3 regions of the Thauera sp. 27 genome follow, and region 1 is predicted to be linked to each of the others. Evidence: riboswitches for the same ligand, from Rfam matches in the RefSeq annotation. Region 1 holds a riboswitch; each other region holds the start of a gene.
What was found. Region 1 has a riboswitch for cobalamin ahead of B447_RS03320 (GNAT family N-acetyltransferase). Riboswitches for the same ligand answer to the same signal wherever they lie in the genome.
Positions count from the first base shown of each region.

Region 1 (3,226 bases):
GCGCGGTACGCATCTGGCAGGCCAACATTGGCAAGACCATCATCGCCCATGTCCCGGTCACCGACGGTCAGGTGCAGGAGACCGGTGACTTCGAACTGGACGGCGTGACCTTCCCGGCCGCCGAAATCGTGCTGGAGTTCCTTGACCCGTCCGAGGACGGCGCTGGCGAGAACGGGGGCGGGTCGATGTTCCCCACCGGCAATCTGGTCGACGAGCTCGAGGTGCCCGACGTCGGCAGCCTGAAGGCGACGCTGATCAGCGCCGGCATCCCCACGGTGTTCGTCAACGCCGAGGACATCGGCTACCGGGGCACCGAGCTGCGCGAAGACATCAACGGCAATCCGGAAGCGCTCGCACGCCTCGAGAAGATCCGGGTGGCCGGCGCGCTGCGCATGGGCCTGATCAAGACCCCTGAAGAGGCCGCCACCCGCCAGCACACGCCAAAGATCGCGTTTGTTGCCCCACCCAGGGACTACCTCGCCGCCAGCGGCAAGGCGATACGGGCCGGGGACGTCGACCTGCTCGTACGCGCGCTGTCGATGGGCAAGCTGCACCACGCCATGATGGGTACCGCCGCAGTGGCCATCGGCACCGCTGCGGCCGTTCCCGGTACGCTGGTCAATCTCGCCGCCGGTGGCGGTGAGCGCGATTCGGTCCGCTTCGGCCACCCCTCAGGCACCCTGCGCGTAGGCGCCCAGGCGCGGCTGGTCGATGGCGAGTGGCAGGTCTCCAGGGCCGTCATGAGCCGCACGGCCCGCGTGCTGATGGAAGGCGCGGTGCGCGTGCCCGGCGACGCTTTCTGACGCGACAAACAACATTTAGTAGAGCAGAACGTAACGAGCACTATATACAGACCGGCAACTTGACACCCCCCGGGCATCCAATTAGAGTCCCCGACGCTTATGGTTCCCCCGCAAGGGGGATTAAAAGGGAATCCGGTGCCGCGCCCCGCGCGCTCAACCCGGAGCTGCCCCCGCAACTGTAATCGGCGAGTCCTGCGCCCTCTCTGCCACTGGAATCTTTCCGGGAAGGCTGGCGCAAGGCGATGACCCGTGAGCCAGGAGACCTGCCATGCACATCACCTTCAACAGTTTGGGGCGGGGTGTCCCTGACAAGAGGCATGGCTCACACCATTTCACTTGCTCGTTTTCCTGACGGCTCGAGTGCAGCGCACGGCGCGTCCGTGCGCATGGCGCCGCACGCCTGTCCGTCGGAGATCCGCCCTGCCCGCACCGGATCTCCGCCATGCCTGCTCCTGCCCGCTCCGCCCAGCAGCTGAAGCCACTCGCCGCCGACCTGCCGGCCACGGCCTTGCGCCCGATGCACCGCTTCGCCGTGCCCGACGCACCACGCATCCTCGCGCACTTGCTCGGCCTCGACGCGGAAGACCGCATGCTGCGCTTCAGCCACGGCATCCGCGACGAGGGTATCGCGGCCTATGTCAGCACACTCGACTTCGCCGGCGACCATATCCATGGCCTGTGCACCGCACAAGGCGCCGTCATCGCCCTCGCACATGCCGGCGTGCGTGACGGAGCCCTCGACTTCGGTCTCAGCGTCAGCCCTGACTACCGTATGCGAGGCCTCGGGCGCGCGCTGTTCGGCCATGTGATTGCGCTGGCCCGCACCCTGCCGGCAACTCGGATCATCTGTCACAGCATCAGCCCGGCCGTTCTGCATATGGCTGCGGCCACCGGCTTCCGCAGGCCCGGCGGCATCTTTGATGCGCCCCTGACGCTGGACCTGCCTGCCAACGGCCGGCCTCTGGCCGCAGTTGCGGCCCAGCCGCAACGCCGCACCGCAGCGTGAGGCGGCAAGTACCGGCCACTCACCCGCAAGCCTCGCCTTTCAGCCACCGGCTGCCATTCGCACTTACTCACAAGAGGACCCCACTGTGGACCGACTTCCCTCCGTGGCACTGATGGACTCAGTGCAACTCAACGCCTTCCAGGTCATCCGCCGCAACGGCACCGTCGTCGCCTTCGACCCCAACAAGATCACCGTCGCCATGACCAAGGCTTTCCTCGCCGTCGAGGGCCGCCAGGGCGCCGCCTCCTCGCGCGTACGCGACATCGTTGCGCGCCTCACCGACACGGTCGTGGGCGCGCTGACACGCCGCCTGCCCGACGGCGGCATGCTGCACATCGAAGACATCCAGGACCAGGTCGAACTGGCCCTGATGCGCTCGGGCGAGCACGACGTCGCCCGCGCCTATGTGCTCTACCGCGAGCGTCGTGCCGCCGAGCGCGCCGCCGAGCAAGGCGCGCACGCGCAGACCGACGGTGCACTCGCCGTGCTGCACGTCGTCGACGGCGAAGCGCGCCGCCCACTCGACCGCAGCGCCCTGCTCGCCGCTTGCCGCGAAGCCTGCGCAGGGCTGGACGGCGTGTCCGCCGACACCGTGCTCGAGCACGCCTTGCACAACCTCTACGACGGCGTACCCATCGCAGCCATGCGCCAGGCGCTGGTGCTGGCGGCACGCACACTGACCGAACGCGAGCCGGATTACGGCCGCGTCGCCGCCCGCCTTCTGCTGGCGACCATCCGCGTGGAGGTGCTCGGGCATGAGGCCTCCCAGGCCGACATGGCCGATCCCGAACTCGGCTATGCCGCCTGCCTGCCGACCCTCATTCGCCGCGGCATCGATGCCGAACTGCTCGACCCGCGCCTGGCCGACTTCGACCTTGCGCGCCTCGCAGCGGCGCTGCGCCCCGAGCGCGACCTGCAGTTCGACTACCTTGGCCTGCAGACGCTGTACGACCGCTACTTCCTGCACGTCAGCGAGCGCCGTATCGAACTGCCGCAGACCTTCTTCATGCGCGTAGCGATGGGTCTCGCGATCAACGAGATCGACCGCGAGGCGCAGGCCATTGCGTTTTATGAGCTGCTGTCGAGCTTCGATTTCATGAGCAGCACGCCGACGCTGTTCAACAGCGGCACCCGGCATTCGCAACTGTCATCGTGCTACCTGACGACGGTGGCCGACAGCCTGGAAGACATCTACCAGTCGATCAAGGAGAACGCCCTGCTGCAGAAGTTCGCAGGTGGCCTGGGCAACGACTGGACGGCCGTGCGTGCGCTCGGCAGCCGCATCAAGGGCACCAACGGCCAGAGCCAGGGCGTGATTCCCTTCCTGAAGGTGGTCAACGACACCGCGGTGGCGGTCAACCAGGGCGGCAAGCGCAAGGGCGCGGTGTGCGCTTACCTCGAGACCTGGCACCTCGAC
Region 1 covers NZ_AMXB01000004.1:150,052-153,277, reverse strand. The annotation lists gene prpF (2-methylaconitate cis-trans isomerase PrpF) at 1-803, shown strand, start outside; cobalamin riboswitch at 887-1,088, shown strand; gene B447_RS03320 (GNAT family N-acetyltransferase) at 1,246-1,809, shown strand; gene B447_RS03315 (ribonucleoside-diphosphate reductase subunit alpha) at 1,922-3,226, shown strand, end outside.

Region 2 (3,226 bases), on a different contig from region 1:
ATCATCAATGTCGACGTGCAGGATACGCGGACGGTGGTCGAGCGCTCTGCGCGTCAGTTCGAGCACATGGTCGGCGAGTTCGAAGCCACAGGACAGCAGCTGAGCCAGATCGCCAGCGCGATGGAGTCGTTGAGCAGCACCAATGCCCGCGTGCACGAGAGTGTCACCGCCATCAACCAGCTGTCGGCCAAGGTTGGCGAGCAGATGCAGGACAGCGAGCAGCGAACGGTCGGGCTGACCAAGGCGACCGAGGCGGTACAGGAACTGGTGTCGCGCTTCAAGATCGGCCGCGGGACCTTTGACCAGGTGGTCGACCAGACCCGCATCTTCCGCGACCGCATCCAGGAACAGCTCGAGCAGATGGCGGCCAACCACGTCGATGTCTTCGATCGTCGCTATACGCCGATGGCCGGCACCAACCCGCCCAAGTTCAAGGTGAGCTGGGGCGAGGAGTTCACCCGCCGCTGCCAGGCCATCCTCGACGGTAGCCTCAATGCCGCGCAAGGCGCAGCGTTTGCCGTGGCGGTCAATACCGACAGCTACCTGTCGACCCACAACAGCAAGTTTTCCAAGCCGTTGACCGGCAATTACGAGGCTGATCTGGTCGGCAACCGTACCTGCCGCAAGTTCGACCGCCCACCCGAGCTGCGCGCGGCGCGCAATACCGAGTCGATGTTGTTGCAGACCTATCTGCGTGACACCGGCGAGGTGCTGTGCGACATCGCCATGCCGATCATGGTGGGTGGCCGGCACTGGGGCAATGTGCGGGTCGGTGTGCCTGCCGAATCCCTCATCGCCGACTGAACTGAATACCCGCATGGGGCATGCCGGCAGCAAGACGGCTTGCCCTGTGGGACTGCGGCGGCGTATAGTCCGCCCCGTATCGAACGGGAGCGCCTGGATGAGTCCTCATCCGGGTGTGAAACGGGAAGTCCGGTGAAGCGAGGCCATAGGCCCGCCATTCCGGCGCAGCCCCCGCTGCTGTAAGCCTGACGGTGCCATCAATCAATGCCACTGGAGCACACTGCTCCGGGAAGGCGATGGCAACCGGACGAAGGTGAGCCAGAAGACCGACCCGCTCGATCAGACAGGTAAGTGCCCCGGGGTGCGGGCAAGTGCCGACTGCTTGAGCGGATCCATGATCCGCCCGCGTCCTGCCCGATCCGAGTCTCTGCGGTATCGCACGCGTTCATGCTGTCGCCATTGTTCCGCCCTCCGCTTACACCTTGGAAGACTTGGAGCGCGGAACGATGGATGAGAACAGGAAGCACAGCCACAACGAACGCATGCAGCGCAAGAAGGAGGTGGTCGATGCGGCCATCGAGCGCGCGCAGGAAGAACGCGGCATCGTCATCCTGATCACCGGCAACGGTAAGGGCAAGACGACCTCCGCCTTCGGCACCCTCTATCGTGCACTCGGCCATGGCCAGCAAGCGGGCGTGGTGCAGTTCATCAAGGGCACCCATGCTACCGGCGAGGTGGCCTTCCTGCAGCGCAACCCGGGCGCCTGCGCCGTGCGCTACCACGCGATGGCCACCGGCTTCACCTGGAACACGCAGAACTGGGACGCCGACAAGCGCGCCGCCGACGAAGCCTGGGCGCAGGCCGTCGCCATGCTCGCCGACCCGGCGCTGAGCCTCGTCGTGCTCGACGAGCTCACCTACATGCTCAAGTACAACTACCTCGACACCGAACAGGTGCTCGCCGCGGTGCGCGCGCGCCCGCCGAAGCAGACCGTGATCATTACCGGTCGCGCAGCCAAGCCCGAACTCGTCGACCTGGCCGACACGGTCAGCGAGATCGCCGACCGCAAGCATGCCTTCAAGGCCGGGGTGAAGGCCCAGGCCGGCATCGACTTCTGAGCGCCTGGCGCTTGCCTGCCGCACACATCCTGCGATCACACCCTCGCGCCCCCGGAGCATCCCGATGAGCATTCGCCCCAAGATCCCCGCCACCATCGTCACCGGCTTCCTCGGCAGCGGCAAGACGACCCTGCTGCGCCACATCCTCGCCCATGCGGGCGGGCGGCGAATCGCCGTCATCGTCAACGAGTTCGGTGAACTCGGCATCGACGGTGAGATCCTGCGCGGCTGCGGCATCGGCTGCGAGGATGAGGGGGGCGAGCGTGTTGGCCAGCTCTATGAGCTGGCCAACGGTTGCCTGTGCTGCACCGTTCAGGAGGAGTTCTACCCGGTGATGCGCGAGCTCATCGCACGCCGCGACGACATCGACCACATCCTCATCGAGACCTCCGGCCTCGCCCTGCCCAAGCCGCTGGTGCAGGCCTTCAACTGGCCCGAGATCCGCAACGCCTGCACTGTGGACGCGGTGATCACCGTGGTGGACGTGCCCGCCGCCGCGGCCGGCCAGTTCGCGGCCAACCCGCAGGCGGTGGACGCGCAGCGCCGAGCCGACGCCAACCTCGACCACGAGTCGCCGCTGCACGAGCTTTTCGAGGACCAGCTGTCGGCAGCCGATCTGGTGATCCTGTCCAAGACCGATCTTGCCGACGAGACGGCACGCGCTACCGTCGAGGCCCTGGTACGCGAGGAACTGCCACCTGCAGTGAAGGTGGTCGCGAGCGAGCACGGGCGTATCGACCTCGACCTCGTCCTTGGCCTGGGCGCTGCCGCCGAGGACAACATCCACCTGCGTGCGAGCCACCACGACCATGAAGAGGGCGACGCCCACGACCATGACCACGACGCCTTCCAGTCGGTCTCGGTCGAGCTGCCCGCGGTCGATCGCGAGCGCCTGCTTGCCATCCTCCATGATCTGGTTCAGGCCCACACCATCTATCGCATCAAGGGCTTCGTGGCCCTGCCGGGCAAGCCGATGCGCCTGGTCGTGCATGGCGTCGGCCGGCGCTTCGACAGCTACTTCGACCGGCGCTGGCTGGCGGACGAGACGCCGCGTACCCGCCTGGTGCTGATCGGCGAGGACCTCGACGCCAGCGCTCTGGCGGCTGCGCTCGCCGTTGCCGAAGCGGTCGAGACCGCCTGACATGCACCTGCTGGCGGCACAGGCCGGAGGCTTCGTGGAGGACGACTCGGTGGTCACGCGCATCGCGCAGGACCCGGCTGACATCGTCATCCTCAGCGCTGCCGACACAACCCTGGCCCTGCTCGCCGCGGCCTGCCCCGGGGAGGGGTTCCCGAGCGTGCGCCTGGCCAACCTCCTGCATCTGCGTCAGCCTGCGTCGGTGGACCTCTACCTCGACGAGGTG
Region 2 covers NZ_AMXB01000012.1:15,982-19,207, forward strand. The annotation lists gene B447_RS08310 (methyl-accepting chemotaxis protein) at 1-804, shown strand, start outside; cobalamin riboswitch at 873-1,093, shown strand; gene cobO (cob(I)yrinic acid a,c-diamide adenosyltransferase) at 1,251-1,862, shown strand; gene cobW (cobalamin biosynthesis protein CobW) at 1,927-3,003, shown strand; gene cobN (cobaltochelatase subunit CobN) at 3,005-3,226, shown strand, end outside.
Region 2: linked by a shared signal. The riboswitch ahead of cobO (cob(I)yrinic acid a,c-diamide adenosyltransferase) and the one ahead of B447_RS03320 (GNAT family N-acetyltransferase) in region 1 are both predicted to bind cobalamin.

Region 3 (3,226 bases), on a different contig from region 1:
GCCGACTCGAAGCTCGCCATTTCGTTGAGGAAGTTGACCGCCGCCTGCACCAGCGGGAAGGCGAGCGCTGCGCCCGTGCCTTCGCCCAGGCGCAGGTCGAGCTCCATCAGAGGCTCGACCTGCAGGAAGTCGAGCTGCACGCGGTGCCCCGGCTCCTGCGATCGGTGGGCGAACACGCAGTAGGCGAGGATGCGCGGATCGATGGCGTAGGCGACAAGCAATGCCGAGGTGACGATGAAGCCGTCGATCAGCAGCAGCATGCGCTTTTCGGCCGCGCCGAGCATGGCGCCGGCCATCATCGCGATCTCAAAGCCACCGTACTCGGCCAGCACTGCCAGCGGATCGCTCGGCCGGCCGCCGCGCTCGAGCGCTTGCGCCAGCAGGCTGCGCTTGCGGAAAAGGCCGGCGTCATCCAGCCCGGTGCCGCGGCCGGTGACGTTGTAGAGCTCGGCGTCGTGGTCGGCGCCCACCAGGCAATGGGTGATCAGGGACGCCGAGGCGGTGTTGCCGATCCCCATTTCGCCGAAGCCGATGCAGTTGCAGCCGTTGCCGGCGAGTGCATGGGCGATGCCGCGCCCACGCTCGAGGGCGGCATCGCGCTGCGCCGGCGTCATCGCCGGGCGGTCGATGTAGCTCGCCGTTCCGGGGCCGATCTTGGCGTCGATCAGGCCTGGGCGCTTGCCGAACTCATGATTCACGCCTGCGTCGACCACGCTCAGCCCCAGCCCCATCTGGCGGCTGAAGACGTTGATCGCGGCCCCACCGGCGAGGAAGTTCTCCACCATCTGCCAGGTCACGTCCTGCGGGTAGGCCGATACCCCGGCGCGTGCCGCGCCATGGTCGCCGGCAAAGACGACGATGTGCGGTTGGTGCAGCTCGGGGGCAGGCGTCTGCTGCACCAGTGCGATCTGCAGCGCGAGCGCCTCGAGCCGCCCGAGCGCGCCCACTGGCTTGGTCTTGCGGTCGATCTTGTGCTGGATGGCGGCGCTGAGCAGGGTGTCGGGCTGGGAGAGCTGGAAGTTCATGATTTACGGATGCCGGGTCGCGGGCCTGCCGGATGCAGACGGAATGAGCGCGAGTTTAGCCGTCCTTGAGCACCAGCGGCAGCCCTGCAGCGACGAACACCACGCGTGGGCACGCTGCCGCAACCGCTTGGTTGAGTCGGCCCGCCTCGTCGCGGAAGAGCCGGCCAAGCGCGGTCTCGGGGACCAGCCCCAGGCCAACTTCGTTGGCGACGAGGATGATGTGCCCCGGCAGGGTCGGCAGCACGGCCAGCAATGCGTCGCGTTCGCGGCGGAAGGCAGGCAAGTCTTCGGCGCTCGCGCCCGGGGGCAGGTGGTGGGCATCGGTGAACAGGTTGCTCAGCCACAGCGTCAGGCAGTCGACCACCAGGCAGTGCCCGGGGGCGGAGGCCTCGCGCAGCGTGTCCGCGAGCGCAATCGGCGCCTCCACCGTGCGCCAGCCGGCGGGGCGGTCGGCCTGGTGGCGCCGGATGCGCGCAGCCATCTCCGCATCCAGCGCCTCGGCGGTGGCGATCACCGTCACCGCCAGCCCCGACGCCGCCGCCCGGCGCTCGGCCTCGCGGCTCTTGCCGGAGCGGGCGCCACCGAGGATCAGTTCGCATGTCATTGTTCTGGCGGGTCCTTGTGTAGGGAACGTCTGTATCTTATTGCAGTGCACGATACCGCCCCGTACGGTATCATCCGCGCCGACTGCCCCGGAAGGGGCAACGCGTTATCGGTGCCCACGGGCGTTTCTCGCCCAGGGTTAAACGGGAAACAGGTGCGCGGCCCCTCGCAAAAGAGGCCGCAATGCCTGTGCTGCCCCCGCAACGGTAAGTGCGCGCAAGGTGGGTCATGCAGCCACTGGGTCCTCGACCCGGGAAGGCGATCCATCCGTCCGGCTCTGCCGGCACAGCGCACGAGCCCGGAGACCGGCCGGAGCGCGAAATGGCGGATGTGCCGCGGGGTGGCGGCGACGGGCGTGGTGGTTTCTCTTTCTGCTCTCTTCGGTTCTACCTGGGTCGCGGTGCGTCCATGTGCTGGATGGCTTGTCGCATGCGGGGACGCATTGCGCAGCTCAGGGAGTCTTTTCGATGAATCTGCGTTATTCCCAACTTGGCCTCTGTGTTGGCGGCCTGGCGTCGGCAGTCCTTGCCGTGCCGGTCTACGCTCAGGAGCACATTGCACCGACGGTTGTCGTTACCGCAACGCGTCAGCCGGTCAAGGCCAACGAACTGCTCGCCGACGTCACCGTGATCGATCGCGCCCAGATCGAGCGCGCCGCGGCATCCAACGTCGTCGATCTGCTTAGCCGTCAGCCCGGTGTCCAGTTTGCCCGCAATGGTGGTCCCGGCGCATCGGTCAGCCTCTACCTGCGGGGCACGAAACCGGATCAGACCAAGATTCTGGTCGACGGTGTCCCGTTCAACTCCACGGCCTTGTCGGGTTCGTCGCTGCAGTACCTGTCGCTCAACAACGTAGAGCGTATCGAGATCGTCCGTGGGGCCGCGAGTGCGATCTACGGTGCGGACGCCATTGGCGGAGTAATCAACATCATCACCCGCACGGCTGAGCCCGGGCTGCGCCTGGACGGATATGCCGGTGCTGGCAGTCGGGATACGCGTCAGGGCGATCTGGCAGTGTCGGGCGGGGATGAGCGGTGGCGCTTCCGCCTTCACGTCAACTCGCTGAACACCGATGGCTTTTCGTCCCGCAGGGGCGCCAGCAATCGCGATGCGGATGACGATCGTTACCGCAACGAGGGCTATGGTGGTGCGCTGTCCTTCCATCCTGCCGAGGGGCACGAAGTGGGCGTTTCCTTCCTTGAACAGTCGGGAACGGTGCAATATGACAGCTTTGGCGGTAGCGGCAACTTCGATGACCGTGCGAGCTTCAAGACCTCGGTATTCAACGCATTCGTCCGTAACCGCCTGACCTCGTCGTGGTCCAGTCGCCTGTCGTATGGGCGCACCGACGAGGATCGTGCGGACTACAGCGAGCCCGCGCCCTGGGATCCTTTGGGCATCACCCGGCGGGAGAGCACCAACGAGACCTTGAGTTGGCAGAACGACATCGCGCTGCCGATCGGGACGGGACTTGTCGTGGTCGAACGCTTCGAGCAGGTGGCGCGCCCGCGCGAGACCTTCGCCGAGGGAAATGTGCAGATCGACTCTCTTGGCCTGGGCTGGACTGCCGATCTGGGGCCACATAGCTGGCAGGCAAAT
Region 3 covers NZ_AMXB01000031.1:37,491-40,716, forward strand. The annotation lists gene cobT (nicotinate-nucleotide--dimethylbenzimidazole phosphoribosyltransferase) at 1-1,025, opposite strand, end outside; gene cobU (bifunctional adenosylcobinamide kinase/adenosylcobinamide-phosphate guanylyltransferase) at 1,081-1,629, opposite strand; cobalamin riboswitch at 1,722-1,955, shown strand; gene B447_RS15870 (TonB-dependent receptor domain-containing protein) at 2,096-3,226, shown strand, end outside.
Region 3: linked by a shared signal. The riboswitch ahead of B447_RS15870 (TonB-dependent receptor domain-containing protein) and the one ahead of B447_RS03320 (GNAT family N-acetyltransferase) in region 1 are both predicted to bind cobalamin.